Regions from separate parts of the Paenibacillus glufosinatiresistens genome, predicted to be linked through region 2. Evidence: riboswitches for the same ligand, from Rfam matches in the RefSeq annotation. Region 2 holds a riboswitch; each other region holds the start of a gene.
The links. A riboswitch is a leader RNA that binds a small molecule or an ion and turns the genes downstream of it on or off. The one in region 2 is predicted to bind cyclic di-AMP.

Region 1 (7,639 bases), on a different contig from region 2:
CCTCTCAAATAGTCATCAAAAAGTGTCAGCGTTCGACAATCTTCTCTGTTTTGTGTACCTTATAATACCAAGCATTCCCAGAACAGTCAACCCGAGTTCAGCGGGCGAATTTTTTTGGAAGGTTGTTCTTTTTGAAATGGCGGTACTGGAAGGGTTGAGAGCAAGAAGGACTGGGATATTGAATTGTCGAATTGGAAATGATTAAACATGCTATTATTCGACATTTTACGACATTATATTTGTTATTTTTAGGGAGGGATCGCGTATGACTCGACCGCTTACGGAAGAAAAGGTATTTAAAGATCCGGTTCACAATTATATCCATGTCCAGGATACGGTGATCTGGCGATTGATCAATACTCCGGAGTTCCAGCGTCTGCGCCGCATTCGTCAGCTTGGAACGACTTATCTGACTTTTCATGGCGCGGAACATAGCCGCTTCTCCCACTCGCTGGGTGTCTATGAAATTACCCGCCGCATTATCTCGCAGTTCGAGCGCGCCGGTTACGGCGACTGGATTCCCGAGGAACGTCTGGTCACGCTCTGCGCGGCGCTGCTCCATGATCTCGGGCATGGGCCATTCTCTCATTCTATAGAAGAAGCTTTTGAAATGAACCACGAAGATTGGACCTGCCGGATTATTCAGGAGGATACAGCCATTACAGAGATTCTGCGGGAGGTAAGCCCCGATTTTCCGCAAAAGGTCGCGTCCGTCATCTGCAAAACCTATGAACATGACATTGTGGTCAATCTGGTCTCCAGTCCACTGGATGCAGACCGGATGGATTATTTGCTTCGGGACGCCTACTATACAGGGGTTAATTACGGTACGATTGACATCGACCGGATTCTCCGGGTGCTGCGGCCTTACAACGGTCGCGTTGTAGTGAAGGAGTCCGGGATGCATGCGATCGAGGATTATTTAATGTCCCGCTATCAGATGTACTGGCAGGTGTACTTTCATCCGGTCACCCGAAGCTCGGAGATTATTCTGCGCCAAATTTTTCGCCGGGCGAAAGAACTGTATACGAATGGTTACCCGTTTCGCTTCATGATTGAACCGTTGTCCGATTTATTCGAGGATGAAATCAGTGTCCGGCAGTATTTGCTGCTGGATGAAGCGCTGGTACAGACGGCCTTTATGCAGTGGACCCGGGAGAAGGATGAGCTGCTAAGCGATCTCTGTAACCGGTTCATCCACCGTAGATTGTATAAGTATGTAGAAATGGAAAGTCTGGATATGGAGACAATCGACGAGATTCGCCGCTGCTTCCGGGAAGCGGGACTTCACCCGGAATATGACCTGGAAATTGATTTCCCTACCGATCTGCCCTATGATGTATTCCGTCCCGGAGAGGGCTTTCACGGGAAGCAGATTTTGCTGCTGGACCGCCAGGAACGGCTGCGTGAAATTTCGGAAGTATCGGATATTGTCCGCTCGATCAGCGGCATTCACCGGGGCCGCTATCATTTATATGTCCCGCAAGATAAGCTCATGCCACTGCTCCCGCATCTTCCCGGGAATGTGCGCGCCATATTTGAACGATTGTAGACAGAAGGAGAGGAGCCTGAACCCATGGAATTATTCGACACGCATACCCATCTGGATGCGCCGCAGTTCGACGGCGACCGGGAGGAGACTATAGCCCGGGCCTTCGAATCCGGGGTCACCCGAATGATCAATATCGGCTTCAACCGTGAGACCATCCCGACCACGATGAGCCTGACCGAGAAGTATGACAGCATTTATGCCGCCATAGGCTGGCATCCGGTGGATGCCATTGATTTCCGCGAAGGCGACCTGGAATGGATCGCTTCCCTATGCGCCCATCCCAAAGTCGTCGCTATCGGCGAAATCGGGCTGGATTATTATTGGGATACATCGCCGAAGGATGTGCAGCAGGCGCTTTTACGCCGTCAGATCGGACTGGCCCGGGAATTGAACATGCCGATTGTCATCCATAATCGCGATGCCCATGAGGATATTGTTAAAATTCTCCGCGAGGAAAAAGCATCGGAGGTTGGCGGCGTCATGCACTCCTTCTCGGGGAGCTGGGAGACGGCCAAACAATGCCTTCACATGGGCTTCCACTTGTCTTTTGGGGGACCGGTTACATTCAAGAATGCAAGGGTTCCGAAAGAGGTCTTGAAGGAGACGCCGATGGACCGGCTGCTGATCGAAACGGACTCCCCCTATCTGACGCCTCACCCCTTCCGCGGTAAGCGGAATGAGAGTGCTCATGTCAGGTTGGTGGCAGAAGCGGCGGCTGAAATAAAGGGCTTACATTTGGAAGAATTAGCTAAAAAAACGTATGCGAACGCGCTGGAACGATTTGGTATCCAGCGAAATCCGGAGGAAAAGGGGTGAAAAAGGGAGCATTCTCGAAGGATTAAACTTTTTTAACGAAGAAACCACTGTTTATTACAAATATTTAACCTTTTATGTTTGTAAACGTGGTTGAAGTGCGCTTTACAATCTGCATTAAAACAGGATATCATCTTTTCAGTACAACGAGCTGCTGGTCAGCCGTTGATTCACCGATCGTCTCGCTGAGTCTCCGTCACGGAGAACGGGGGAACCGATATTGATCTGCCGTATCCCGGTCGTACATAAGCCATCGTCGGACGCGTCTGCAGAACAGTATTTGATTTCTTTTCGTGGTCTTTGGGGTGAATTTGAGGGCATTCGCCATGAGCGGATGACCTGAGATAGGGCGTCTCTCTTTCGTCCGAACCCGACAGCTAACCCCGTAAGCGCAAGTAAGAGAGGAAACCTCGTGCACAAGTCCCTGATCCGGCCTTGGAAAAGCCACGGAAGAGTCCTCTGTTAGAGTCTCTTTCCAGGCTTTTTTTGTTTGAATTTTTACAGTATCCGCCGGATAAATACGAGTGCCGGGCAGCCGATCGGTGAACGGGAGACGCATGCTTCTGATCTACCGCGTATCCTGTGACAATCTCATGTAGCTTCACGCGAACGCCGTGACAGTCATCAAAGAGAGAAGTTCGCGGCCGGAAGCTATGCAAGGAGGATGGAGAGTATGGGCGCAATTCAACCAGAGATGACCCATGATTCGCAGACATCCAGCAGGCCGAACGCAGTACAATGGATTCAGAGCCATATTCGCATCCTGCTGCTCGCAGGAGCCGCATCTGCCGCGGTGGTGCTGTTGATCGTGTTCTTGACCGGCGGCAGCAGCATTAAGCAAATTACAGTTGTTGTCGACGGAGAGATCCGGACGCTGGAGACGCGCAAGACGCTTCTTGGCGACATTCTGGCGGAAGCCGGAATTACGGTATCGCCGCATGACCAATTGTCGGCCTCGGTAAGCGACGAATTGAAGAACGGTGACCGTATCGCCATCGACCGGGCGCATCAGATCAGCCTGACCGAAGGCGGCAAGACGAAGACCGTATATACGACCGAGGATCACCTCGGCACCGCATTAACCAAGCTCGGGGTAAACCTGGGCGAGCATGACAAAGTATTTCCTTCGACCGACACCGCAATTTCCGCCAATCGTCTGGATGTCAAGGTCGTCCGTATCACGAAGCAAGTCGTGCAGCGGACGCAGAACTTGCCGTTCCGGGTCATCAAGACGGCGGACCCTTCCCTCTATGTGGGTGACGTGCGTGTGGCACAAGCAGGCAAACCGGGAGTCATGATCCAGCATATCGAGAAGACCTATCAGGATGGTCAGCTCGCTTCGATGGTCATGGTCGGCAAAGAGGTTCAGACGGTAACGAAAGACAAAGTTATTGCCGTCGGCACCAAGGCGAAGCCGATTCCCAAGCCAGCTGTCGCTGCCAAAGCCAAAGCCACCACAACCAAGGCCAAAACTACCTCAAGCGGAGGAACGGCCAAGAAATCCGGCGTGAATTTCGATTATAAACGGGTAATCAAGAATGTCTCCATGACGGCCTACTCTTCCGAAGAGCCGGGCATTGGCACACGGACGGCTTCGGGGACGCGGGTAACCGAGGGACGGACCATTGCGGTCGATCCGAATATCATTCCGATTGGCTGGTGGGTGTACATTGAAGGTCTGGGATTCCGCCGCGCAGAGGATACGGGCGGTGCCATCAAAGGCAACAAGATCGACGTCTACTACGATTCATTGAGCCATGCACGGAATTTCGGACGCAAGTCACGTACGGTGTATGTGATCGGACCGGTCAAACCCGAGCTGAACTGACGGCAGTGAGGTGGGACGGTTTTTGCAAAAAAGCGGGACTTACGCTATAGTGAGTTAAGCTCTCGCCTATACAATTCTTTAGCCAAAAAGAAGGGGAGCGAACCCTTCTTTTTGTTATATCCGACGGATTTATTCCGCGGGAAGTTGCGGGAGGCTATAACTTTTTATCAATAAGGGATGCCTGATAGATGATGATCAAAGAAGTCATAGTGGTGGAAGGCCGAAGCGACACGGTGGCGGTCAAGCGGGCCGTCAAGGCGGACACAATTGAGACCGGAGGCTCTGCGGTTGGGCCGGCGGTCATTTCCCGGATTCGGCTGGCGATGGAGCGGCGCGGCGTGATTATTCTGACCGACCCTGACCATGCCGGTGAACGCATCCGCAAGATCGTGTCGTCCAAGGTTCCGGGCTGCAAGCACGCCTTTATTCCGGAAGCCGAAGCGACGCGGCGCGGCGACATCGGAGTGGAGAACGCCTCGCCCGAAGCCATTCGCCACGCGCTGTCGCGGGTGCATACGTCCTTTGAGGGCGCGCCGCCCCAGATCGGGATGGATGACCTTCTGGATGCCGGCCTGATCGTGCACCCCAGAGCGGCGGAGCGCCGGATGGCTCTCGGCAATGCGCTGGGCATCGGATACTGCAACGGCAAGCAGCTCTACAAGCGGCTGGCGATGTTCGGCATCACGCCGGCGGAATTCGCCGGGGCGCTGGAGCAGGTGGAACGGATGGAGACAAGCAGGGAGGACAACAGGGCATGAACGGCAGAGAAGAGGTTTCGTCCCCCAAGCGGACGAAAGAGATTATTGCGCGGCACGGTTTCTCCTTCAAGAAGAGCCTCGGCCAGAACTTTCTGATTGACCGGAACATTCTGGACAAAATCGTCGGCGCCGCCGAGCTGACCAAGGAGGACGGCGCCCTTGAGATCGGCCCCGGCATCGGCGCTCTGACGGAGCGTCTGGCGGACCAGGCCGGAGCGGTAACGGCGGTCGAAATCGACCGCCGGCTCATTCCGATTCTGGAGGAGGTGCTGGCGCCGCACCCGCACGTAAAGGTGCGAAATGACGACGTGCTGAAGGTAGACCTGAAGGCGCTGTTCGAGGAAGACTTTGCTTCCGTCCAGGGAGTGAGCGTCGTGGCTAACCTGCCCTATTATGTGACGACACCCATTCTGATGAAGCTGCTGGAGGAGAAGCTGCCGCTCAAGAATATTGTTGTCATGATCCAGAAGGAAGTGGCAGAGCGCATGGCGGCTTCGCCCGGCGGCAAGGACTACGGAAGTCTGAGCATTGCCGTTCAGTATTACAGCGAGCCTGAGCTCATCTGTACGGTTCCCCATACTGTCTTCATTCCCCAGCCGAATGTGGAATCGGCCGTAATCCGGCTGAAGGTCAGAGAGACGCCGCCGGTGGAAGTGCAGGACGAGCAGCATTTCTTCGGCGTCGTGCAGGCGTCGTTCACCCAACGGCGCAAGACGATTGCGAACAACCTCAAGGCCCGCTATTTTGCGAAGGAAGGGCGGGAGCGGCTGGAGGAGCTTCTGGCGGAGGCCGGGATCGAGCCTTCCCGCCGGGGGGAGACGCTCAGCCTGGAGGAGTTCGCCCGCCTGAGCGATGTGCTGCTGGCCGCGGGCGTAGCCTAGCGGCGATAATTTTGAAGATAGGCAGAACCATCCCCCGCACTTGCCCATACGATGGGGTAGAGGTGATGTTCTGATGAATTTGGGAGATCTGGTCGTCCGCAAATCGTATGGGGCCGACATCACATTCCGCGTGGAGCAGATTCAGCGGAATCAGGCCATCATCAAGGGGACCGAGTTCCGGCTTCTGGCGGACGCGCCGGTCGACGATCTGCTGCCCGCCCGCGAGGCCGAGGAGACGGAGCTGGGGCATCGGGCCCGCATCAAGGCGGTCGAGTCGCTGTCGCTTCTGCAGAAGGAACGGCAGGATGGGCTTCGGCCGTCAGGCCCCGGCAGTTCGGGCTCTTGGATTCCGGGAGCTGCGGATCATGGCTATTTTGAAGTTCCGGGCAAGGTGCTTCATCTGGACGGAGACCGGGCTTACTTAAGCAAAAGCCTGAGTCTCTACGAACAGCTTCGCATCCCGGCGGAGGGTCACCATGTGCCGGAAGCGGCGATGGCCGATACGCTGTACCGGCTGCTGCCGCGCGTGCGTCCGGACATTGTGGTGATTACCGGGCATGACGGCGTGCTGAAGCCGCCGCACACGTACGACCTGTACAGTCTTGGCAGCTACAAGAACTCGCAGAATTTCGTAGCCGCGATCCGGGTAGCCCGGGAGTATGAGCGGCATTACGATGCGCTGACGGTAGTGGCGGGCGCCTGCCAATCGCATTTTGAAGCCCTGCTGGGAGCAGGCGCGAATTTTGCTTCCTCCCCGGCACGCGTCCTCATCCATGCGCTCGACCCCGTCTATATTGCGGCCAAGGCGGCGGTGACGTCCATACGCGAGACGGTGAACCTGAACGATGTGCTGCATCATACCATCAGCGGCAGCCAGGGCGTGGGCGGTATTGAGACCCGCGGAAGCTTCCGGATCGGAATGCCGAGACTCAGCAATCTGGCAACGCTGAAAGTAACGCCGTCGGCAGTCTGAAGAGGCGGTCTTCGGCAGCTGGCAGAAGGAGAGAGAAGAGGCAGCGACTGTCGCTAATTCTTCTCTTTTTTAGCAAAAAAACCCGTTGACAACACCAATAAGCATCCCCTATAATTATGGGTTTACCTTGACATTTATCTTGAAGATGAGGTATAATGGACAAGGAAAGAGGTGGTCGTCAGGCAATGGCTAATAACACGCTATTGGAAATCAAACGGAATCTCGAAGCTCATGTCGGATCCAAGATTACGCTGAGAGCAAATGGTGGTCGCCGTAAAACCGTGGAACGCACGGGTGTCCTGGAAGAAACGTACCCTTCTGTATTTATTGTCAAGCTGGACGAGCAGCAGTCGTTCAAGCGTGTATCTTACAGCTATACCGACGTCCTGACGGAATCCGTGGAAATCACGGTCTGCGGGGAAGAAGTGATTTAGCTTTCCACAAGCGGTCCCGCTGCGCTGGCAGAGGGGCCGCTTTTGATTGCCGGATAATCGGGAGCCGGTTCAGGCACACTAAGAGTGCAATACTTCATCCCAGATCTACAGCAGGAGGGCAGAACATGAGCCGAAGAAGACGCGGTGTAATGTCGGAAGAGCTGAAGACGGAGCTGGCGAAGGAACTGGGGTTCTATGACACGGTTCAGCGCGAAGGCTGGGGCGGAATTCGAGCCGCCGATGCCGGCAACATGGTGAAGCGGGCGATTGAGCTTGCCGAACAGGCGGCGCGCCGGTCGTAGACGTTCTACAGGAGGGCAGGGCGGTTCCTTAAAGGGACGGCCCTGTTCGCGCGCCTCTTCCCGGACGGATCTCATGGAATGGACTTGGCCACCGGATT
Region 2 (7,639 bases):
CGAGCTGGAGCGGATCAACCTGATTGTCGGCGAGTTCCTGATTCTGGCGAAGCCGCAGGCGGTCCTGTACCAGCATAAGAGCCTTCGGCGGATTCTCGGCGATGTCTTGTCGCTGCTGGACAGCCAGGCCAACCTGCACGGAATTGTGTTCCGCACGCTTTGGGAAGAGCAAGATGCCCAAGTATACGGCGAGGAGAACCAGCTGAAGCAGGTCTTTATCAATGTTCTCAAGAATGCGATTGAAGCGATGGAAGACGGAGGTACGATTACGCTGGAGCAGTACAGCCAGTCCGGCAGCGTAGTCATTATCATTACCGATGAAGGGGAGGGCATTCCCGAAGAGCTGCTGCCCAAGCTGGGCGAGCCCTTCTTTACCCGCAAGGAGACAGGGACCGGACTCGGCGTCATGGTCAGTCAGCGTATTATTCAAGCCCATAAAGGGACCATGGACATCACCAGCAAGGCCGGGGAAGGAACCCGGGTTACCATCATCCTTCCGGCAGCCCCGGAACGCAGGAATGACACAGGAGGAGCACAGCCCCATGAGAATCAATAAGTTTATCAGCGAGACCGGATATTGCTCCCGGCGGGAAGCGGACAAGCTCGTCGAAGAAGGCCGGGTAACCGTCAACGGCGTGAAGGCCGTTCTGGGAAGCCAGGCGGAGGCCGGCGATGAAGTGCGTATCGACGGCCGCCCGCTGGCGGCGGAGAACCGGATTGTGTATATTGCCCTCAATAAGCCGGTGGGCATTACCTCGACGACCGAGAGCCAGATCAAAGGCAACATCGTCGACTTTGTCGGACACCGGGAACGCATCTTCCCGATCGGCCGGCTGGACAAGGATTCGGAAGGTCTGATCCTGCTGACCAATGACGGCGATATCGTGAATCGCATTCTGCGGGCGGAAGGACGTCATGAGAAGGAATATGTGGTAACGGTAGACCGGCCGATCACACCCTCCTTCGTACAGGGCATGTCGAGCGGCGTCCGGATTCTCGGTGAGCGGACGCTTCCTTGCCAGGTCACCCGCATCAATGAGCGCGTCTTTCGCATCATTCTGACGGAAGGGAAGAACCGGCAGATCCGCCGGATGTGCAGCGCCTTCGGTTATGAAGTCCGCCGTCTTCAGCGCATCCGGATTATGAATATCCGGCTCGGCAATCTCCCCGTGGGACAATGGCGGGATTTGACGGCCGACGAGAAGGCCGTTCTCGGAGAAATGCTGGATTATCGGCTGCTGGATTAGACGGAACAGCACTGGACCAGGCCAGGCCAGGCAAGAAGACGCCGCCCTCTCGCATAGAATGCGAAAGGGCGGCGTCTTCTTCTTACCGGCGCTATTCCACCGTACTGACGGCAGCGGTGCCGGGGTCTGCGGTGCTCTTGCTTGCAGATCCCGCCGAGGACGGCGACGAGGGCGAGACCCCGTTGAAGGTAGTCTGAGAGCTTGCCGCAGCCTGGTATTTCCGGATAATGGACACTTCCACGCGCCGGTTCTTGGCCCGGCCGGCGGAAGTGGCGTTGTTCCCGATCGGGTGGTATTCCCCGTAGCCGATGGGGCTGAATTTCGTGGGGTCGAGATGGTTGTTCAGCAGCAGAATCTTCATAAATTCCAATGCCCGGGCAGCGCTGAGGTCCCAGTTGGACGGGAACTTGCTGTTCGAGATCGGAATATTATCCGTATGGCCTTCCACAACGACGTTATAATCCGGGAAATGCTCCAGCATCGTCGAGATGGACTTGGCCAGCTGGCGGGCACTGTCCTTGACGGTGGCTTCGCCGGAAGGAAAGAGCGCGTTGTCCGTGATGGTAATCGTCAGCTGGGACTGGTTAAGCTTCGTCTCGAGCATATCCGTTAATCCGTTGTTCTTGATATAGCTGTCGAACTGCTTCTTCAGCTTCTCCATGTCCTCCTGCTCTTTCTGGCGCAGCTTGGAAATCTCGGATTCGCTGGTGCTCTGATCGACCACACTGGTCAGCTTCTTGGCCTGGCCCTGATCCAGATTGCTCTCGGTCGGCGCCATGGAGGAGTAATCCAGGATGCCCGAACCGCCGTTCAGCGCAGAGTTGAAGGCTTGAGCCATCTCCTCGAATTTCTTCGCATCGGTAGCGCTCATGGCGTAGAGAACGAGGAAGAGCGCGACCAGCAGAGTCATCAGATCGGAATAGGGAAGAAGCCAGGATTCATCCGCGTGCTCTTCATGTTCCTCATGACGCGTCTTTTTGCTCACTGGCGCCACCTTCCTTCGCGTTCAGTTTGGCACGCTCCGACGGGCTGAGGTATACGGACAGCTTCTGGTTGATCGCAATGGTGGACACACCCGACTGAATGGACAGAAGGCCTTCCAGCATCATCATCCGCAGCTCGATCTCCTGCTTGGAGAGCCGCTTCAGCTTGTTCGCCATCGGGTGCCAGAGGACATAACCGGTGAAGATCCCGAGCAGGGTTGCGATAAAGGCGGCGCCGATGGCATGCGCCAGCTTCTCCATGGCGCTCATGTCCGCCAGCGCGGCGATCAGACCGATAACGGCTCCCAGCACCCCGAGCGTCGGCGCGTACATCCCCGCCTGGGAGAACATCAGAGCGCCGACCTTATGCCGGTCTTCCGTAGCGTGAATATCTTCCAGCAGTACGTCACGGACGAACTCTTGGTCGTTGCCGTCGATGATCATCCGCATGCCGTTTCTTAGAAAATCATCCTGAATCTCTTCAACCTTCGATTCCAGCGCGAGAAGCCCTTCGCGTCTCGTAATGGAAGCCCATTCCATGAACATCGTAATAATGTCTTCTTTCTTGGCCAGCTTCTGGCCCAGAAAGAGAATTTTGAAGAGCTTCGGCATCTTCTTCATTTCCGACATCGGGAAGGCCATGAACAGCGAAGCCAGAGTACCGACAATGATGATCGTGAACGCAGCCGGATTCTTGAGCGCGATAATCGGCGCTCCTTTCAGATACATCCCGAAGACAACTGCGACCAATCCGAGAATTATTCCAACAAAAGATGATATTTGCATGCATGCACCTCGTCCATGAGAATGAATAATTGCGGCGCTTGTCCTCCGCGCCTTCCTTCTTGAATAACCGATCCTTGCGCCAACTGTCGATCCGCTGTCGCGGTACATTCTTATTTATCGACAATCTATTCTTTTTTGTGAAGGCAATTTTTCGGCTATAATGAGGAGGCAGGGCCGGATTCATAAGCGAACATAAATGGAGTGATAGACGTGGGAGTCAAGCATGGCAGAGATTACGGGGATATTCTGGTTGATTTTACCCGGGCTGTCGGACGAATTCCGGACAGTTATCTGTTCTTTGAAATGGAGCCGGAGGAGTGGCGCGAGTTGCCGGAGGAGTCGAAGCAGGAAGTATGGGAGGCGCTTGCGGAGGATCTCTTCTTCGCCCTGGGCGATGAGCCGGTGATTCATGTCGGCAGCGGCGTCGTGATCTACGACAAGGAAGCGCACCGGATCAATATTCTGGCCGGAGACGAGGATTTAGAGTCGGTCTCCTTGATTTAGCGGATCGGCAGTGCCCTTAGGGCGGTTTGCCGCGGCGGGGCCGGCCGTGTTAGAATAGGAGTGTCTCAAGAGACGCGAACTTCACACCCGATACATGGAGCATCCCCTGGACCTGAGGCTAAGGGATGCTTGTTGTCATGCCGGGCAGCCGGCCGCTATGGCGGGGAGAACGCGAGCAAGGGAGGAACCCACATTGCTGTACACCGATGGAGAGCTGGATGAGCAGCTCAGACAGTTGGAAGGCTGGAAACGGGAAGAACATGTATTGATCCGCAAATATACGTTCGAGGAATTTATGAAGGGCATCGCCTTTGTGGATGAAGTCGCCGCGATCTCCGAAGCGTTCGGACGTCATCCCCATATCACGATTGACTACCGGAACGTTACGCTGCATCTGGCAACGGACCGGGAGAACGGGATTACCGCCCAGGATATTCGGCAGGCGCACGAATTTAACGAAGCCTTCGACAAGACGCGCTGACCGCGCGATGAATGAGAAGAACAAGCCCCGTCCGGGCATCCGGGCGGGGCTTGTTCACGTCTTGCGCCGCTGGCGCGCTATTTTTGATACACCATGCAGTAAAAGGGCTTGACCCCCGTGGGTGTCTGCCGCTCATAGGCATCGGTAATTGTGAATCCGCCTTTCTGATAGGCCCGGATGGCCCGCTGGTTCCAAGTCAGAACTTCCAGGTCGATCTCACGGTCCGGATAGCGGCGGAGCGCCTCCTGTACAATAGCTCCCACGAACAGATGGCCGGTGCCCTGCCCGCACATATCGGGACGCATGCCGATGCCGAGACGGACGACGGAAGGCTCTACCGGAAAAAGCTGGGCGAAGCCGCATAGAACGTCCTGGTCATTGACTACGGATACATACTGCTCCTCGCGGATCTTAGGATCGCCGAACTCGACGCCGAGCGCTTCAAGCTGATCCCAGGGCAGCCAGCCGTATATGTTATAGGGGGGCTCATACTGCCAGCCGCAGATTTCGCGGGCATGCGCAACATCCATCGGAAGAGCGCGGTAAAGCTCGGATGAATGGATCAAAGGTCATACTCCCCTTTCCTGTAGCGTTGCTCCTGCTTATTATGACATACCGGACGGAAGGATAGAGCCGCCGCGGCAGCAGAACCGAAAAAAATATCAAGCGGGCCGGCAATTCGGGTTTATCTTTCGGAAGCAGGGGTATAAAAAGGGTAAGAGGGACAAAAAATCCCCCCTGCCGGAACGGCAGGAGGGATGGTGAAAGTCCTACTTCGACACGGGCTTATTGCACGTCGTCGTTATCTTCGGAATCGACGGCTACCGACTTGTAGGCTGTCGTGCTCAGTACCCGCTTGGCTCCAACGTAACGGTTCACATAGTAGCTGTCGCCCAGGGAGCTGATGGTAACGCCCTTGCTGGAAGAAGCGTGTGCAAAACGGCCTTCGCCCACGTAAATGCCGACATGGGAGACACCCCGTCCCGTCGTGTTGAAGAACACGAGGTCGCCAGGTCTGAGATCGCTCTTCGCTACCGCGTCGCCAAGCTGATATTGGGAACCCGACTGGTGCGGAAGATCAATGCCGATCTTGTTGAACACATACATCGTGAATCCGGAACAATCAAACCCGCTGGTCGAGGTGCCGCCGGAAGAATACTTCGTTCCAATGGCCTTGTCGATCACCTTGTCGATCTTGGAATCGGCGAATGCGCTTCCTGCTCCGAGCGTAAGTGCAATGGACATGCTGAGAAATGCTGCTGCGAATTTCTTCTTCAAAGAGATTAAACTCCTTCCAAGGCCTGCGAGGTTAGCTTAAGGATTCGGTTGAAGGTCCCCTATGACCCCTCTGTGAATAGGAGGTCAATTCACCCAACGTGGTTCCCCCGCTCCCCCAGTAATACGGGGAATTCGGCACAGTATGTATGATGTCTTGCCGGCAATCGTGACAAAAACGTATAAAAAAGGGGAAACAATCATTACAAAAATGTTACTAAAAACTCACTGGCATCATTGTAACAAACCTGAAGACGGTTGGCAATCACTCTAGACTCCGGTTTGTGAACTTTATGTAGCGCTTTCATTGCAAAAAAACGCTTTATAGCGCCTTTTTTTCCCTACATAAAGGTTACCTCAAAAAAATTTGAAGAAATCGGAGAATAAGAGAGAGAGAACTGTTTCACCAGGAAGAAAAAGGGTTAATGAACAATAAGAAGGCCCGAAATGCTGGGGAGCAGCAGACTCGGGCCACAGAAAGCGAATAAGCAGCTAAATGGATGTAGAAACGATAATCAATCGTAAGCGACGGCCTTGAATGCAGTGGAACTCATGACGCGTTTGGCGCCGACATAACGTTTGGACCAGTAGGACTGGCTCAGCGAGCTGATATTCACGCCGCGTGAAGACGAAGACTGCGCAAATTTGCCGTTGCCGACATAAATGCCAACATGCGAGACGCCGCTCCCCGTCGTGTTGAAGAAGACAAGGTCACCGGACCGCAGATTGCTGCGGGAAACCGTTGTGCCCATTTTGTATTGTTCTCTGGAAGTTCGAGGAAGGTTAAGTCCCAGCTTCTTGTATACATACTTGGTAAATCCCGAACAATCAAATCCGGCGGTGGTAGAGCCGCCTACTTTATAAGATACACCGATCGTTTTGGCAATAACGCTGTCCATTTTGGAGTCGGCGAAAGCGCTTCCGGATCCCAATGATGTGAAAACAACCACAAGTCCCAGCGTCGCTGCTGCGAGTTTTTTGCGAAATTGTGCCTTATTCAAAACGTTAGAGCTCCTTCCAATGCCTGCGTGGTTAGCTTAAGGATTCGGTTGAAGGTCCCCTATGATCCCTCTGTTACGAGATCAATTCACCCAACAAATGGTTCCCCCGCTCCCCGGTGCCCGGGAATTTGGCTTGTTATGCACCTTGTTATGGCATCCAACGGTACGACAACCGGCAAAAGTGACGAACCGGCTTTGAAAGATTACAAACTTGTTACCAACTGATGTCCTCATTTTAGCAGAGGCATTACTCTTTTGCAAACTTTGGTGTGCCGAAAATCGACAAAAAGAGCCCCTCTTCTGTGTCAGAAGAATGAACTCTTTGGAAGAGTAGAACATTTGTTTCTCTTCTGTTCGCTGTTACCGGAAGAAATGGGGGCATAAGTTCAGTCAGAAATTCCCTCCTGCCGGGCACGCCAATGATGATATTGCGCAGCGATCCCCCATAGAGCGAACAAGGTTGCCGGCAACGGCGCAGCCTGGCGAATGAGCAGGGCGGGCAAGCCGGGAAGAAGATACCCGGAGGCTGCGCAGAGCGCGGCGGTCAGCGCGCCTCCTGCGCCGATGAGCAGCCGGAGCGAGGCTGCGGGAATGAAATAGCGGAGCACATGGCCCAGCGAGGAGAGGACCCGGCCGCCGACGTAGCCGAACTCCAGATAGAGCCAGATGAGCCGAAGGATGAACAGATAGAGCAGCCAGGGCGCAAGAAGGGGGAGCAGCCCCCACAGGCGGGAAGAGTCAAAATAGGCGGCGAAGAGCGTTCCTCGGGCTTGCGGAATGATCCAGTACAGCGGAAGCAGGGCGAAGGCCCATTCGGCCATGCTGAAGAGCAGAATCGGCAGGCCGTATTTGCGCATGCCCGGAAAGAAGAACAGACCACGTTCTCCCAGACTCTCCTGCCTCAGTTCGTGCAGCAGCCCTGCCCGGATGAAGGAAGAGATCAGCAGCCTAGTCAGAAGCAGGAGGGCAAGAATCAGGAGCCAGCGGCGGACATCCGGGCTCCCCTCCAGCCGCAGGCGGCCTTCGAGATAGAACAGCACTCGTCCCATCGTTGTTCCTCCGGCTTCAGCAGCCGGATAGCGCAGGAGCAGGGGGACAATTGCCGACCGGAGGAACCCGTACAGAAAGTAGCCCCACAACAGCCGGTACAGAAAGAGAAGAATGAGAATATAAGTCTGTTCTTTGGTGCTTCGCCAGCCGCATTTGATCCAGGTTCTCATGTGCGCTCACCTCACCATGACAGAATGCCGAGCAGGGCCTCGATTCCTTGCGCCACACCCATCGTCCAGCGGGAGACGGAGGCTGCGGGAAGTTCCGCTCTTCGGAAATTGTTGACATGCGCGTTCTCCAGCAGGATCTCGT
Region 3 (7,639 bases), on a different contig from region 2:
TCCCGTAAGGATGGCCGCGAAGCTTCGACTTCTCCGTTTCGATTGTTCTATCTTGCCTTAATATGCAAGACCGCTGACCGCTCCGCCCTCCCCGGCGGAGCGGTTTTTGCGGCAGCGGCAAGATGCAGTACGGCGGGGCAGCGTTGCCAAGCGGGAAGGCAAGCCTTTATAATCGGATTGATTTCATTTTGGGAGAGAAAGGACTTATGCCACTTGAATAAGCAATCGTCCAAGACAGCAGCCAAGGCTGCAAGCAAGAAGGAACAGCGCCGCGCCGAACAGGAACGGGCCAAACGCCGGAACCGGATTATGCTGATCTTCACAGCTGTCGTCGTCATCGCCGTGATCGCGGCTCTGGCGCTCTGGTCCAGACAGGACCCGGAATTCAACTACAGCGAGCTGCCGCGGCTGGGACAAGCCGATGCGCCGGTGAAGCTGGTGGAATTCGGAGATTTTAAATGTCCAGCTTGCGCCGATTTCACGAATACCGTGAAGCCGAAGATCGTACAGGACGCCATTGATACCGGCAAAGCTGCGTTCTACTTCGTCAATATGTCGTTCGTCGGCCCCGATTCCGAGACGGCTTCGCTTGCCGCCCTGTCGGTCTATCATCAGAACCCGGATGCCTTCTGGAAGTTCTATGATGCCGTCTATGCAAGCCAGGGAGATGAACAGACCGAGTGGGCAACCAAGGACTATCTGGTCAGTCTGGCCCAGAAAGAGAAGCTGGAGATTGATTACGACCGGCTGGCCAAGGATATCGAGAATGCCACCTACCGCAAGGAGCTGGAAAGGGACAACAAGACCGCAGAGAAGTTCAATGTTACAAATACGCCTTCCTTGTTTATTAATGGAGTAAAGACAAAAGACCCCTTTAATTACAGCGCCGTTGCCGCAGAGATTGACAAGGCGGCAGCCAAGGCCAATCCGTAATGGGCGGGGCGGTACGTTTCCTGCGCCGCAACTGCCTGTATCTGGCCTGGCTGGTTGCCGTCGTCGCCACGGCGGGCAGCTTGTACCTAAGCGAGGTGTTGCATTACGAGCCCTGCAGGCTCTGCTGGTTCCAGCGGATCTTCATGTATCCGCATGTCATTTTGCTCGGAATTGCCACCTACCGCAACGACCGGAAGATCATTCCTTACGCGCTGCCGCTCAGCTTCATCGGCGGTGCGATCTCGATTTATCACTATGCCGAGCAGAAGATACCGGCCTTCGGGCGCGTATTCTCCTGCACGGTTGGGGTTCCGTGTACGCAGGATTCCCTTGATTTTCTCGGCTTTATCACCGTCCCGCTGCTTGCGCTGATTGCCCAGATTCTGATCGTGCTGCTGCTGTGGGCGGGCAGAAAGGGCGAAGAAGACAATGCCGGGCAAGAGGACGGCAGCATCCGTTAATAAAATGTACGCAAATGAACATAAAAGTAAGGGCAACAGGGATAATAGAAGAGAATGAAAGAGAAAAAACGAACTTCTTGAGGTTTTGACGGAAACAGCTTGTTTTTCATTCTATTTTCATTTTTTTCACCGCTTTACGGCGGATGGTTTTTTATTCTAATATTAGACCTTGTGAGAAGTTGAATATGCGCTGAATTTTCCAAGGAAAAACGGGGGAACCAACTGACCGCTGTTGGGGTCAAAGGGGTGAATCGACGCTGGGCCGCTTGGTCCGCGCCGTAGGGCTTCCACAGTCCGAATCCGCCAGCTAACCTCGTAAGCTGCTGTGGAATGATGAACCATGCCCAGGCATGCGGCTCATTTCCGCATGCCTGTTTTCGTGCCTTTATTTATGAAAATTCGCTTCTGAAAACAGCGCACGGCATAGCCGTTTCAACTCACCCAAAGAGAGGAACCGAACCCATATGGTAAGCAAAGTAAAACGTCTGCTGATCGGGCGGCCGCGAAAGTCGACCGAACTCGAACAGGAGAAACTGACCAAAGTAAAAGCACTTGCGGTCTTGTCGTCGGACGCCCTGTCGTCCGTCGCTTACGGCACCGAGCAAATCCTGCTCGTTCTGGTCGCCGCCGGCTTTACGGCGATTTGGTATTCCCTCCCGATTGCCCTGGCAGTTTTGGCGTTGCTGGCAATATTGATCTTATCCTATCGCCAGACGATTTACGCTTACCCGCAGGGAGGCGGCGCTTATATCGTCGCCAAGAACAACCTTGGCGTATCTACCGGCCTGCTCGCCGGCGGCTCGCTGCTGGTCGATTACATCCTGACGGTTGCGGTCAGCGCATCGGCAGGCACCGATGCCATCACCTCCGCTTTTCCGAGTCTGCACAATCACAGCGTAGGCATTGCGGTAACCGTCATTCTGATTCTGACCATTATCAACTTGCGCGGAGTAACGGAATCGGCCTCCTTCATCGCCATTCCGGTCTATCTGTTCGTGGTTGCCATCGTTGTGCTGATTCTCTCCGGCGTTGTGAAATATATGACCCAGGGCTCCCACGCCGCTGTTCCGGAGATTGGCACCGCCGTATCGAATGTCAGCCTGTTCCTGCTGCTGAAGGCATTCAGTTCCGGCTGTTCGGCTCTGACCGGGGTAGAGGCGGTATCCAATGCCATCCCGAACTTTAAGGCGCCTTCCGAGAAGAACGCAGCCAAGACCCTGATGATGATGGGCGTGCTGCTGGGCTTCATGTTTACCGGCATTACGCTGCTCGCTTACTGGTACGGCATCACGCCGAACGAGAAGGCGACCGTCGTCTCCCAGATCGCCGAATCGACCTTCGGCCGCGGCGGCATCTACTTTATCATTCAGGGACTGACCGCCGTTATCCTGTTCCTTGCGGCCAATACCGCCTATTCGGCCTTCCCGCTGCTGTCGTTCATGCTGGCCAAGGATAAATACCTGCCTCACGCTTTCATGATTCGCGGCGACCGTCTGGGCTTCTCCAACGGCATTATCTTCCTGGGCGTGCTGTCGGCGCTCCTGGTGGCAGCCTTCCACGGCCATACCGAGAATCTGATTCCGCTGTATGCCGTCGGCGTATTCATTCCGTTCACCCTGTCCCAGCTGGGCATGATGATTCGCTGGTACCGGCTCAAGCCGAGCGGCTGGAGAACCAAATTTATTATCAATACCATCGGGATGCTGACGACGCTGACCATTACGCTGATCTTCATCATTACGAAGTTCGCCAATGTATGGATGGCATTCCTCTTCCTGCCGATCGTCATGTTCATCTTCATGCGCATCCATCGGCATTATCAGAACACGGCCGACGAGCTGCGCATCCAGCTGGATAAAGATAAACCCTGCATTAAGGGAAGCACCGTCATTGTTCCGGTCTCCGGCGTTACCCGGGCCGTCCTGCATTCCATCAGCTATGCCAAATCGCTGACCGACAACGTGGTGGCTGTCTACATTGGCTTCGATGAAGAAGAGATTCACAAGATGGAACAGAAGTGGGAGGAGTGGAATCCGGGCGTCCGACTGATTGTGCTGCGTTCCCGTTACCGGAGCATCATCCGGCCGCTGCTGAAATTTATTGACACCGTCGAATGGAAGACATCGGCAACCGACCACATCACCATTCTGATTCCGCAGTTTATCACCAAGCATTGGTGGCAGGCGGCCCTGCATAACCAGACGAGTATCCTCATCCGTACGTACCTCATGAACCAGAAGGATGTCGTCGTTGCAACCGTTCCTTTCCATCTTCATAAGTAAAAGCTTGGCGCCCGGTTCCCCGGGCGCTTTTTTTGTCTCTCTTGACAGAGATAATGATAATCAATATCATTTGTAATGATAATGAGACAGGTTGATTTTTAGGAGGAAAATAAATGTTCAAGTTTACGCGTTCCCGTAAATCCCGGTCTGCAGCTCTGGCCGGTGTCCTGATGATTGCGCTGCTGGCTTCCGCCTGCGGCAATTCCAATAACGGCTCCGCCAGCAGCCCGGCCCCGGCCGAGAGCCCGCCACCGGCAACCGCTGCGTCGGCCGAACCGCAATCGGCCGGGAAGACGGTGACCGATGCCATGGGGCACGAAGTGAAGATTCCGGCGAACCCGCAAAAGGTGCTGGCCTCCTACCTGGAAGACTACCTGGTTACACTGGGGGTCACACCGGTAGCTCAGTGGTCCGTTCCGAACGGCGTCCAGGACTACTTATCCGACAAGCTGTCCGGTGTCCCGACGATCAGCTATGATCTGCCGCTGGAGGCGGTGATCAGCTTCGCGCCCGACCTTATCCTCATCGGATCGGAATCGGCTGTGCAGAACGGTCTGTACGACCAGTACAGCAAAGTAGCGCCAACCTATGTGCTTGGCGACGAGACGGGCAAAGACTGGCGCAAGGCGCTGACAACGATCGGCGGTCTTCTCGGCAGAAGCGGGCAGGCGGAAGCAGCCATAGCAGAATATGACCGGAAGGCTGCGGATGCCAAGGCCAAGCTGGCAAAGGCGGTATCCGGCCAGTCGGCGGCAGTGGTCTGGCTGGTTCAGAAGAATTTCTACCTGGTGGATGAGACACAGTCGAGCGGTTCGGTCCTGTACCGTGATCTGGGGCTCACGCCTCCGAACCTGGTCACGGATATTCCCGAAGCGAACCGGGCCAGTTGGAATCCCGTGACGCTGGAGAAGCTTGCGGAACTCAAGGCCGATCATCTTTTCCTTGTCAACAGCGATAAGACCGAGGGCTCCGATGTGCTGAACAGTGCGATCTGGAAGGGCATCCCTGCCGTCAAGGCCGGGCATGTCTATGAACTGGAAGCGTCCAGCAGCTGGCTCTACAACGGACCGACGGCCGGTTCCCAAGTAATCGACGACGTTCTTAAGTTTCTGGTCAAATAGAACCTTGCAGGCAGGCACCGGGCGAACCGGTGCCTGTTCTTTTTTGGCAACCTGTGCGCCTGTCTTGTACAACCGTCTCGGATTTGCGATAATGTAGCTACTGATATTGGTTATCATTATCAAAAGGAGCAGGCCGAATGGTTCACAATTCCGCATCCATCCCCCATACATCATCTACGGCCAGACCGGACCTGCGCTCCAGACCCCGCTTTGCTTGGTTCATTCTTGCGTTCGGATTCCTCGCGCTGCTCCTGGCCATGGCGGTCTCCATCGCTGCGGGAGCGGTAGACATCGATCTTGGCACGGTCATGCAGGCGCTGCTTCGCTATCAGCCGGAGCTTCAGACCCATGTCGTGATCCGTGAAATCCGGCTGCCGCGCACGATCGCCGGCGCTCTCGTGGGCGCATGCCTGGCCGTCGCGGGCGCCATGATGCAGGGCATGACTCGTAACCCGCTGGCCGATTCCGGCCTGCTGGGGCTGAATGCCGGAGGAGGCGCGGCGATGGCTGCGGCCTTCGCGTTCCTGCCGTCGGTGAGCTTCTGGGAGCTGATGCTGTTCTCCTTTGCCGGGGCGGCCGTGGCGGCTCTAGTCGTCTTCGGCGTCGGTTCGCTATCCTTCAGCGGTCTGACGCCTCTTCGGCTGACGCTCGCCGGAGCGGCGGTAAGCGCTCTGCTGTCCGCTGTCAGCCAAGGCATCGCCCTGATGTTCAATCTGAGCCAGGACTTGGCCTTCTGGTATGCCGGCGGCGTTGCCGGAGCGACCTGGGATCAGCTGCGCCTTATGGCGCCTTGGTCTGTCGGCGGTCTCGTCGCAGCCCTGCTGATGGCCCGCCCGGTTACCGTGCTCAGCCTGGGAAGCGACGTAGCCAGCGGCCTCGGTCAAAGAACCGGGCTGGTTCAGGCCATCGGCCTGGCCATTGTGACCATTCTGGCCGGCACCGCGGTTGCCGCAGTGGGGCCGGTTGCTTTTCTCGGACTGATTGTTCCGCATCTGGTACGCTTCCTGGTGGGGCTGGATTACCGCTGGATTATCCCGTGTTCGGCTGTGCTGGGCGCGCTGCTGCTTGTCGCGGCCGACACAGCGGCCCGGCTGGTCAGTCCCCCTTATGAGACGCCGGTCGGCGCGTTGATCGCGCTGATCGGTGTTCCCTTCTTCTTCGTCCTTGCGCGCAGGGAGAGGGGGAGCGCCCGATGAGAAGAAGACCTGTACGGGCAGGCGGCGGAGCGGGCGGAATGGCGGTGGTGGCGGTTCTGGCCCTCCTCGTTGCCGTTGTAGCGGTTCTCGGCATGAATACCGGCTATATGAAGCTGTCGGCACCGGATGTGCTGCGCACGCTGGCCGGAAAGGGGAGTCCCCAACAGCATCTGATCCTGTTCGATTTCCGCCTGCCGCGAATAACCGTTGCCATTCTGGTGGGCGCAGGCTTCGCGGTATCCGGCTGCGTGCTGCAGAGCCTGGCGCGGAATGCCCTGGCCGAACCCGCTACCCTGGGCATAACGGCCGGGGCGGGCCTGGCGGTGATCCTGTTCATCTCCTACTTCCCGGCGGTCACGGCCGCTCCGGTCTATGTGCTCCCGGCCCTGGCGCTCGGAGGTGCGGCCGCTGCGGCGGCGCTCATCTATCTGCTGGCGTACCGGAAGGGAGAAGGCGCCGCGCCGACCCGGCTGATTCTCTCGGGCATTGCCCTGACGGCGGGAATCAATGCGGTTCAGATCGTATGGGCCTTGAAGCTGAATCCGCAGAATTATGCCTTTGTCGCGACCTGGATCGCAGGGAAGATCTGGGGCGGAGGCTGGCCCTTTGTCTGGGCGCTGCTGCCTTGGGCAGGCGTTCTGCTGCCGCTCATCTTCCTGAAAGCGCGCGTACTGAACGCGCTGAATCTGGGCGACGCTGCGGCATCCGGCATCGGCGTCGCCGTGGGCCGGGAGCGGCTGCTGCTGATGGGGGCCGCCGTGGCGCTAGCCGGCGCCTGCGTCGCCGTCAGCGGCGGAATCGGCTTTGTGGGCCTCATTGCGCCGCATCTGGCGCGGCGTCTGGTCGGCCCGCGGCACCAGATTCTGCTGCCAGCCTCGGCGCTGACCGGGTCGCTGCTGCTGCTCGCGGCCGATACAATCGGCCGCTGGATCATGCAGCCGGCGGAGATTCCCGCCGGCGTCGTCGTCGCCGTCATCGGCGCCCCGTATTTCCTGTATTTGCTGGCCCGTGCGAAGGCCTGAATTCTATACGTTGAGCTGAGGAGTGTTGAACCATGCGGGAACGTCTGAACGCCCGGGAGCTGTCCATCGGTTATGCCGATACCTTGATTGTAAGCGACTTGAACCTGTCGATTCCGACAGGGCAAATTACTGCGCTGGTCGGCGCGAACGGGTCCGGCAAGTCTACCATTCTTAAGACAATGGCGAGACTGATGAAGCCCAAGAGCGGGAGCGTCATGCTGGACGGCAAGTCGATTCACAGCCAGTCCACCAAAGAGGTTGCGCGCCAGCTCGCCATTCTGCCGCAGAATCCAACGGCTCCCGACGGACTGACCGTATCCGAGCTGGTCAGCTACGGACGCTACCCGCATCAGAAAGGCTTCGGCGCCATGACGGCGGAAGACCGGGCAATTGTCGCCGAAGCGATCGAAGTGACCGGCATGACCGCATTTGCGGACCGGCCGATTGACCGTCTCTCGGGAGGACAGCGTCAGCGGGCGTGGATCGCAATGGCCTTGGCCCAGCAGACCGAAATCCTGTTCCTGGACGAGCCAACGACCTTCCTTGACATGGCGCACCAGCTGGAAGTGCTGCAGCTGCTTCAGCGTCTGAACGAACGCGAAGGACGGACCATTATCATGGTCG
Region 4 (7,639 bases), on a different contig from region 2:
TTGAGTCATGTGATTGCTTCCGAAGTCTGAACCTTAGGTCTTTTTACACCATTTTCGATTTTCATGGCACAATTGACGCAATCTGGTTCCACAAATAACAACACACCCGTCACGCCTCTTTAGATTGATACAATTAAATTAACCCTTTTCGCAAGAAAAATTCATGATTACATGCTCATGCATCAACTCGGGTAAAAACAGCATATTTTCTGATTAATTAAACAAGCAGTTATACTAGAAACTATGTTATTTAGCAAAGAAAATTGGACTATTGAAACACCCAGCAAATGAGTGAACAGAGCTTTCTTGTTGGGTTCTGAAAAGGAAGTAGTTATTGCGCTGTTCCTGGCAGGCTTAATAAATCTCTCCATTATGATAATCGCTGCCGCTGTCTTTTACCAAACAGGCAACTCTCAAGTAGCGAATATAAAATCTGCCTTTCAGACCTTAACTCCATTACTCGGATCTGCAGCCGCTAGCGCGTTTTTGATTTTAAATTACTCGCCTCTGGCATTTCAAGCTCCACAAGTGGACAATGTCCGGTAAAGTCATCATGCACGGTTTTGTGCGATTTACCATCCCCGGTTGGCTACGCCGTGTTATTTCCATGTTACCTGCAGTTATTATTGTTTCGCTGGGACTTGATCCAACACGAACTTTAGTCATTAGCCAAGTCGCCTTAAGTCTTATCCTGACAACACCCGTTATTACTTTGATTTACTTCACGAGACGCAAAGATCTCATTGGCATCTAAGTTAATAAACCTATTGTTAATGTAACAGCATTCCTTTGTGCGGCAATTATATTATTTCTTAACCTCATTCTCATTTACCAAACACTCGGTGAGACACTGCCCTCGTAAAAAAACATTCTCCCAAAGCTCTCATTATCAATGATTTTTCTAACTGTTAAGATTTGTACAAATTTCTATACGAAAACAATATTTTCCGGATTAATGCCGAGTGATCCTGATAATCAGCAACAAGAAGCCGCATCTTCACTAAAAGTGAATATCGCCTTCTCGTTGAGTATATTTTTCTAAAGTTTAAGGATTCCGAGCATACAGCAAATGAGACTACAATAGTTTCGGCTTCATCCAATTTCTAGCCGAGAAGATAATTCTCTCGACTTCCTCATATTCGTTGGATAAGAGTCAGACGGGATCACGTACACGCGCTCCTTCCCCTTAAAGACGCCGAGAACTCAAAACGCAATTACTGGAGAAGCGCAAAGACATAGCTAAAAAAGCGGTTCTGAAGCTTCGCAAATATCTACTAAGTCCAAAATGCAATGCGGAACAACAAAAAAAATTGGAAGTAACACTTAAGAAGAATTTTTTGGAGCGCGTACGGAAGGAGAAAACAAAGCTACAGCACAGAGAAAATTGAGCCAGTGGAGGAATATAAATTTACAAAACTGCATTTCAGTGTTTTCTGAATTACATTCTGCAAAACTATCTATTATAGAAGGATAATTTGTTATTGAGCTAGACAATGCGCGTAACCAACAAGCTGATTAAATTCAGCCATATGGCAAAAAAGTGGAATGATCAGATAAATTCAGGGTCTGTCAATAATTTTGTGTAAACTCTTTAGCAAGGAATTCCCCCGAGGGGGAATTCGCGATACTAGCGTAAGTACTGGCCGATCCGATCTGGAAAGAAGACGGAGAGTTGGAGTAGCATCTGACCCCAGTTTTGGACACGGCCTGTCCATTTGCGGGTAACGTCCATCGTCGCCAAGTAGAGCATTTTAAGCAAGGCTTCGTCCGTCGGGAAGATGCTTTTTCCCTTTGTCACCTTACGGAGCTGACGGTGGTAACTTTCAATCATATTCGTTGTGTAGATAAGCTTTCGAATCTCTGGCGGATACTTGAAGAAGGTCGCAAGCTCCTCCCAATTGTTTCGCCAGGAACGTACAATCAGTGGGTATTTCCCACCCCAGACTTCCTCGAAGCGATCCAATTCGAGCAGCGCGCTTTCCTCGGTAGCCGCCTTGTATATCGGCTTCAGGTCCGCCGTGACCTTTTTGAGATCTTTGTAGGAAACATAGCGGGTGGAGCTGCGGATTTGGTGAATAATACACTTCTGGATTTCCGTCTTGGGGTAGCAGGCGGCAATCGCTTGAGAGAAGCCATTCAGATTATCTACGCAGATAATGAGGATGTCCTGAACGCCGCGATTCTTCAAGTCATTCAGCACGCTGAGCCAGAACTTGGCGGACTCATTCTCGCCGATCCACATGCCCAGCACATCCTTGTTTCCGTCCAGATCAATGCCAATGACCATATATGCAGCTTTGTTAATAATGGCCCCGTCCTGCTTCACTTTAAAGTGGATGGCATCCATGTAAATGACCGCGTAAACGCCTTGCAGAGGGCGGTTCTGCCACTCTTTTATAAGAGGAACGATCTTGTTAGTCACGTTAGAAATGAGTGTGGGTGAGACTTCGATCCCGTATAGATTCTGCAGGTGATCCTGAATCTCGCGAGTGCTGACGCCTTTGGCGTACAGGGCGATAATCTGGTCTTCAATGCCGGTGACATTGGACTGATGTTTCCGAACGACAATCGGTTCAAACTCGCCGAGCCGGTCTCGGGGAACCGTAATTTCCTGTTCACCATACTCACTGACAATGTTCTTCTTGCTTTTGCCGTTACGGCTGTTTGGCGTCATCTTCGCCTTAACCTCGTGCTTCTCGTAGCCTAGATGCGTGTCCAGTTCCGCCTCCAGCATCTCTTGAATCGTTTCGGCGAACAACTCTTTCAACGCATTTTGGGCATCCTGTGCGGATACCAAATTGTTCTCTTTGATGAATTCTCGCAGTTGTTGTTTTGTCCAAAGTCCCATGTGTTCTCCCCAACCTTTCTGTTACTTCCATTTTACTGGGTTTAGGAGTTTACACAAACTATTTTACAGACTCGATTAATCCCCTATTTTGGCCACAAAAAAACAACTCAATCGAGTTGTTTTAATAATCATGCTTCTTTATATATGAACTAACGTAATTAATCAGTTCATAATTTTTGGGATATTCGTTGGATATCCGTGCCGGTACGTAGGATTTCATATTTGAAATAGCTCTCTTTTTTCTTAAGCTATAATTTGGGCATTCATATTCAATGTTTTTTTGGTCAACTGTATTCTCATAGTACATCATGAGGTTTATTCTTTTAGCACTCAAAACATTAACCTCTTGATATCTAAATGCAATTTTGAAGTTAGCTTTTGTGTCCATGAGTATCTTATCCCAGTTGGTATTTTTCTTATCATTAACTAAAATATCTTCTGAATATTTTAGACACTCGTAAAAAAATATTAGACTAAATCGATATGTCCATTGTTCTTGGATCCACTCCAATGTATCCTTATTTATCTTTTCCCCATTATTCTTTAGTACATATTCTTCCAATAATAATTTTATGTCATCAGTTATTGCACTTGTAAGCAGCTCATAACCAAATCGTCCTCCACTTCGGGCTACATCATTTATTCGAATATCTGAACGATAAAAACGTTCAGTTTTTAAAGGGTTTTACGCCAGTTGACATAGGCATAAGCATAGGACAAATATCAGGGAAGTCTTCCCTATCATTTTTTAGTAACTGTCAAAATTGTTTTATGCAATTTGAGTGTTTCCATAATACGTTCTTTCTAATGTGTCGATCAACTGTCTGGAAGGTATCAACATTATTATAGTAAAGCTCTTTATTAAATTGAGTTGAATTATAAAAATCATCAATAGATATTTTTTTCTTTTGTGTGTCGAAAGAAAATAAAGTATTAGATTCGACGCCTCGATCAGCGGCTCCGGTTACAGCGGCAGCGCATGCTTCAGCTCGTGCTCCTGCTTCTCCGGAAGCGCCCTGGCGCAGCAATTTGCAACCGGCTACGTCGGCCAGCGGCAGTGCCATGCTTCTGTCTAATACTTTCTGGTCCAATTCTTTTTGGACAATCTCTTGATGTCTCAGTCTACTTCTTATTTTTTAGTGCCTCACGATTTTCATTAAGAAGGCCTCGTAGAATCAACAACTCCGGCCTTATACTTTATTTTCTTCGCAAAATAAGAAAAACACGGTTTTCTTATTTTTTAAATACCTCCACATAGTTTACACACTATTTTCAGATACTATGAGACTATCTGTTAAGCTGGAGATGAACAAGATGATGAAGAAAATTGGCATTAAGAAAGCGGATTTAATTCTTATCACATGTATTTTGCTAATAGCCCTGACTCTTTTAGGAGTAGAGTTGCTTAGAAAGGACCAGCCCAATACCGGTACTTATGCAAGTATACGTATAGATAATAAACTATATAAAGAGGTAGAACTCACGGATGAGCCCCAAATTATCAAGATTCAAACAAAAAGAGGATACGATATACTCAAAGTTCATGATAGAGGGATCGAAGTAATTGAATCGGACTGCCCGCAAAAAATCTGTTTTAGCTTTGGTTTAATATCAAGACCAAGACAATCTATCATTTGCCTACCTCTGCGAATGATTGTTGAAGTGAAGCCTAATTCAACTGATGATATAGATGCGATCCTATAACTTTCTTAAATAAAAAACAAACTATTCCATAAGCACATATATTGGGCTAAACGTAGAATCAGAGATCTATGTTTAGCTTTTTATTTACCTGTTATAATGAGCTCAGGTTATCTCAAATAAAAAAGGAACGGATTTTGTATGACTACGCACATCGTTGAATTGTTAGCTGAAAGTGGGTATTTCGCCATTATCTTAAGTCTGGTTTTAAATATATTAATAAGCATTTTTGCATTCATCCCTAGTGTATTTCTCACAGGAGCTAACATCACCTTGTTCGGTTTTCTCAACGGAATGATGATTTCCTTTTTCGGAGAAGTGCTCGGGGCAATTGTTAGCTTTGTTCTCTATCGCAGGGGGTTCTTGTCCTTAATACGAGGTATAAAAAATGAGAATAAATATTTGAAGAGACTTCAACAAACTTCTGGTTATGAAGCATTCTTTCTTATTCTTGCTTTAAGAATACTCCCGTTTATCCCTTCAGGATTGGTTAATATATCGAGTTCCGTTAGTCGTGTTAGCTGGGTCACTTTTGGATTAGCAACTATGCTTGGAAAGCTGCCAGCTCTGATTATAGAGGCTTATTCTATTCAGCAATTGCTGATTCTCAGCAAGGAATATCTCAGTGTGGCTTTGATTTTAGTAAGTATCGTACTCATTCTAATCATCTTCACGGTTAGTAAAAGAAGACACACTAAGTACAGGGACTAATAAATTATTAGTTAACAACGCTGAGATAGCCCTTTTTATACTTATCATGAGAATCCATCGCATGTACCTTATCCTACTTCCAATAAAAATAATCCTCAAACAAGCTTAACGGAATTAGAATAGCCTATTCAAATAAAAAGATCGCCTCTCTAATTAGAGGCGATCTTCATTACTCCACATGTAGAAAACTTTCTATTAACGGCTCACCATTTCAGAATAGCTGTTTTCACTGACTACACGGCGAGCTGTTACATATCGCTCCTTATAATACGCCTCTGACAAGCTGCTGATTCTTACGCCCTTACTGCTGGAAGAGTGAGCGAACTTGTTATCACCTACGTAAATGCCCGCATGCGAAACTCCAGAACCAAATGTGTTAAAAAAGACGAGGTCACCCTCACGTAAATCATCTTTGGCTACAGGAATGCCAGTTTTAGCCTGCGATTGAGAAGTGCGCGGAAGGTCATCTACATTGAACTTCTTAAGTACATATAGAATAAATCCGGAACAATCAAAGCCTGAAGTTGTGGTTCCTCCATAAAGATAAGGGGTTCCTACGACCCGATTCACAACACTGTCCAAGGTTACCTCGCTAGCATATGTACCTGGTGCTGCAGAAGCAAATATAAATGAGGCTGCCAACATGGATACGATGACTTTCTTCAGAAACTTGTTCTCCCTTCAATGCCTACGGAGTTAGCTGAGGATTCGGTTAAAGGTTCCCTATATTCCCTTTCATGCAAGAATAATTCACCCAAAAAATGGTTCCCCCGTTTTCAACGCTGAAATTCGGCAACTTATTAATATTTTGTAACTATTAACACTTTAATAGATAGTAGGCCACCTGTCAATCCTTCTAAAAATTTAACTATCAACGTATTTTCTACGTACTTTCTTCATTGTTTCTCCATATTTTTGCTTTATAATAACCACTCAATATCATTCTTTGTCTGAAACAATAGTAACGTTTTTGTAATATATTTCAATATCTTTGGTGTATATAAAAAGACGAGTAGTTACTTCCTCCTCGTCTTCTAATCCCGTATATGTCGTTTAATTGATATTACGTTTTCGATTACGATACCTGTGTTTGTTCCAAAGCCGATCCCAGAGATTCTTCAATTCCCATCATCATTTTATAATGGGCATGATGATGTGTAACCACAAATATCTTTTCAAATACCCGTAAGTACTTGCTGACTGTATCCATCGGGTGCTCGATATACAAATCATCTCCTGCAAAGTGAGAACCATCATTGGCCCAGGAGATTAAGGATTTACATATGACCTTCTCATCCTCCTCGAATCTATCAATAATGTCCTGATCGCTGTAATTACCATAGATTTTAAAATAATTTTCAATGATTCTACGAATCAAATTCTGAACGGTGATGGAAGAGCTGTGATTGGCTGACTTTAATTCCTGCCACATTAACTCATACGAGCTTTTAATCGGGTTGCTGTTATACGGGGTTGATTCGGTTACATCATTCCATTTTCGGATAATCCAAAATGTCTCATCCGCCATCCTAGCGCCATTTTTGGGCCGGTTTTTTGAAAACGTAATTTCCTTGTGAAAATAGACATTATGCGTTAGAAGAAACAACTGAATGATATTACTTTCTTCGTTGCGTACATCTTCTATAAGTTTGGAAATCAGATTGCTTACGATAAACAATACGTTACTGTCCAAGCTTGAAATGGTGTCATCAATCACAACAACTTTATTCTCCGTAATTAAATCACTGTTATTGCTACCGTTTAATAAGTGCATAAAATAAAGAAAGGTAACAAACGTTTTCTCGCCTTCACTTAATGTTTGATTAACGTCCTCACCATTTGATCGGATTAACCGATAATTTCCTTGACTTTGTGTATGAGCGAATTTGAAATTAGTAAAATGATAGGCCCTCAGTAACCGATTCATTTCGTTTACAGAGGGGATTACACTCGTAATCTGAGCCTCCAGCCTGTGAATTTCGGATTCTAATGCGACTCTTTCATTCTTCTTTTGAGCTAATGTTGCAGAAAGGTTGTCGATTGCTCGTCCTGTTCTATAATCTATACGAACATATTTCTCATGATTTTGCTGATTCTCACTCCAGATAAAATCCCAAATCTGGGTTATCAATTTATTCCCTTCATCCACTCGGTTCTCTATAAAAGTATTATGCTGCTGAATTTGTTCATTCGCTCGGACGATTTCTTCATTGATCACATCGACGAAAGCCGCAATAGTTAACAGTTCGATTGGATGACTGGGATGAGTTTGCTTCTGCTGGAACAAGTCCAAATTATGTGCATTTTTCGAAAGGATCAGTTCATATTGTTGCGAAATGAGATCGAGATTCAAATATGTATTTTTCTTGTCGGTCAATA

Region 1: another riboswitch for cyclic di-AMP. It lies ahead of RBI05_RS16910 (ubiquitin-like domain-containing protein); the one in region 2 lies ahead of RBI05_RS18160 (C40 family peptidase).
Region 3: another riboswitch for cyclic di-AMP. It lies ahead of RBI05_RS06390 (APC family permease); the one in region 2 lies ahead of RBI05_RS18160 (C40 family peptidase).
Region 4: another riboswitch for cyclic di-AMP. It lies ahead of RBI05_RS10970 (C40 family peptidase); the one in region 2 lies ahead of RBI05_RS18160 (C40 family peptidase).

Annotation. Positions count from the first base shown of each region.
Region 1 covers NZ_JAVFHT010000021.1:9,451-17,089, forward strand. The annotation lists gene RBI05_RS16900 (HD domain-containing protein) at 266-1,552, shown strand; gene RBI05_RS16905 (TatD family hydrolase) at 1,577-2,368, shown strand; cyclic di-AMP (ydaO/yuaA leader) riboswitch at 2,539-2,772, shown strand; gene RBI05_RS16910 (ubiquitin-like domain-containing protein) at 3,039-4,193, shown strand; gene rnmV (ribonuclease M5) at 4,385-4,951, shown strand; gene rsmA (16S rRNA (adenine(1518)-N(6)/adenine(1519)-N(6))-dimethyltransferase RsmA) at 4,948-5,832, shown strand; gene yabG (sporulation peptidase YabG) at 5,906-6,805, shown strand; gene veg (biofilm formation stimulator Veg) at 6,991-7,239, shown strand; gene RBI05_RS16935 (small, acid-soluble spore protein, alpha/beta type) at 7,365-7,541, shown strand.
Region 2 covers NZ_JAVFHT010000026.1:11,574-19,212, forward strand. The annotation lists gene RBI05_RS18125 (ATP-binding protein) at 1-556, shown strand, start outside; gene rluF (23S rRNA pseudouridine(2604) synthase RluF) at 543-1,247, shown strand; gene motB (flagellar motor protein MotB) at 1,339-2,232, opposite strand; gene motA (flagellar motor stator protein MotA) at 2,210-3,016, opposite strand; gene RBI05_RS18145 (hypothetical protein) at 3,227-3,520, shown strand; gene RBI05_RS18150 (4a-hydroxytetrahydrobiopterin dehydratase) at 3,714-4,001, shown strand; gene RBI05_RS18155 (GNAT family N-acetyltransferase) at 4,079-4,531, opposite strand; gene RBI05_RS18160 (C40 family peptidase) at 4,788-5,279, opposite strand; cyclic di-AMP (ydaO/yuaA leader) riboswitch at 5,285-5,427, opposite strand; gene RBI05_RS18165 (C40 family peptidase) at 5,792-6,277, opposite strand; cyclic di-AMP (ydaO/yuaA leader) riboswitch at 6,283-6,421, opposite strand; gene RBI05_RS18170 (hypothetical protein) at 6,664-7,497, opposite strand; gene RBI05_RS18175 (M1 family metallopeptidase) at 7,509-7,639, opposite strand, start outside.
Region 3 covers NZ_JAVFHT010000003.1:310,333-317,971, forward strand. The annotation lists gene RBI05_RS06380 (DsbA family protein) at 214-933, shown strand; gene RBI05_RS06385 (disulfide oxidoreductase) at 933-1,394, shown strand; cyclic di-AMP (ydaO/yuaA leader) riboswitch at 1,573-1,731, shown strand; gene RBI05_RS06390 (APC family permease) at 1,859-3,676, shown strand; gene RBI05_RS06395 (ABC transporter substrate-binding protein) at 3,790-4,797, shown strand; gene RBI05_RS06400 (FecCD family ABC transporter permease) at 4,935-5,993, shown strand; gene RBI05_RS06405 (FecCD family ABC transporter permease) at 5,990-7,015, shown strand; gene RBI05_RS06410 (ABC transporter ATP-binding protein) at 7,048-7,639, shown strand, end outside.
Region 4 covers NZ_JAVFHT010000008.1:68,273-75,911, forward strand. The annotation lists gene RBI05_RS10940 (hypothetical protein) at 373-546, shown strand; gene RBI05_RS10945 (divalent metal cation transporter) at 554-754, shown strand; gene RBI05_RS10950 (IS256 family transposase) at 1,628-2,848, opposite strand; gene RBI05_RS10955 (hypothetical protein) at 3,607-3,912, opposite strand; gene RBI05_RS10960 (NusG domain II-containing protein) at 4,163-4,552, shown strand; gene RBI05_RS10965 (TVP38/TMEM64 family protein) at 4,691-5,260, shown strand; gene RBI05_RS10970 (C40 family peptidase) at 5,456-5,926, opposite strand; cyclic di-AMP (ydaO/yuaA leader) riboswitch at 5,931-6,065, opposite strand; gene RBI05_RS10975 (AAA family ATPase) at 6,336-7,639, opposite strand, start outside.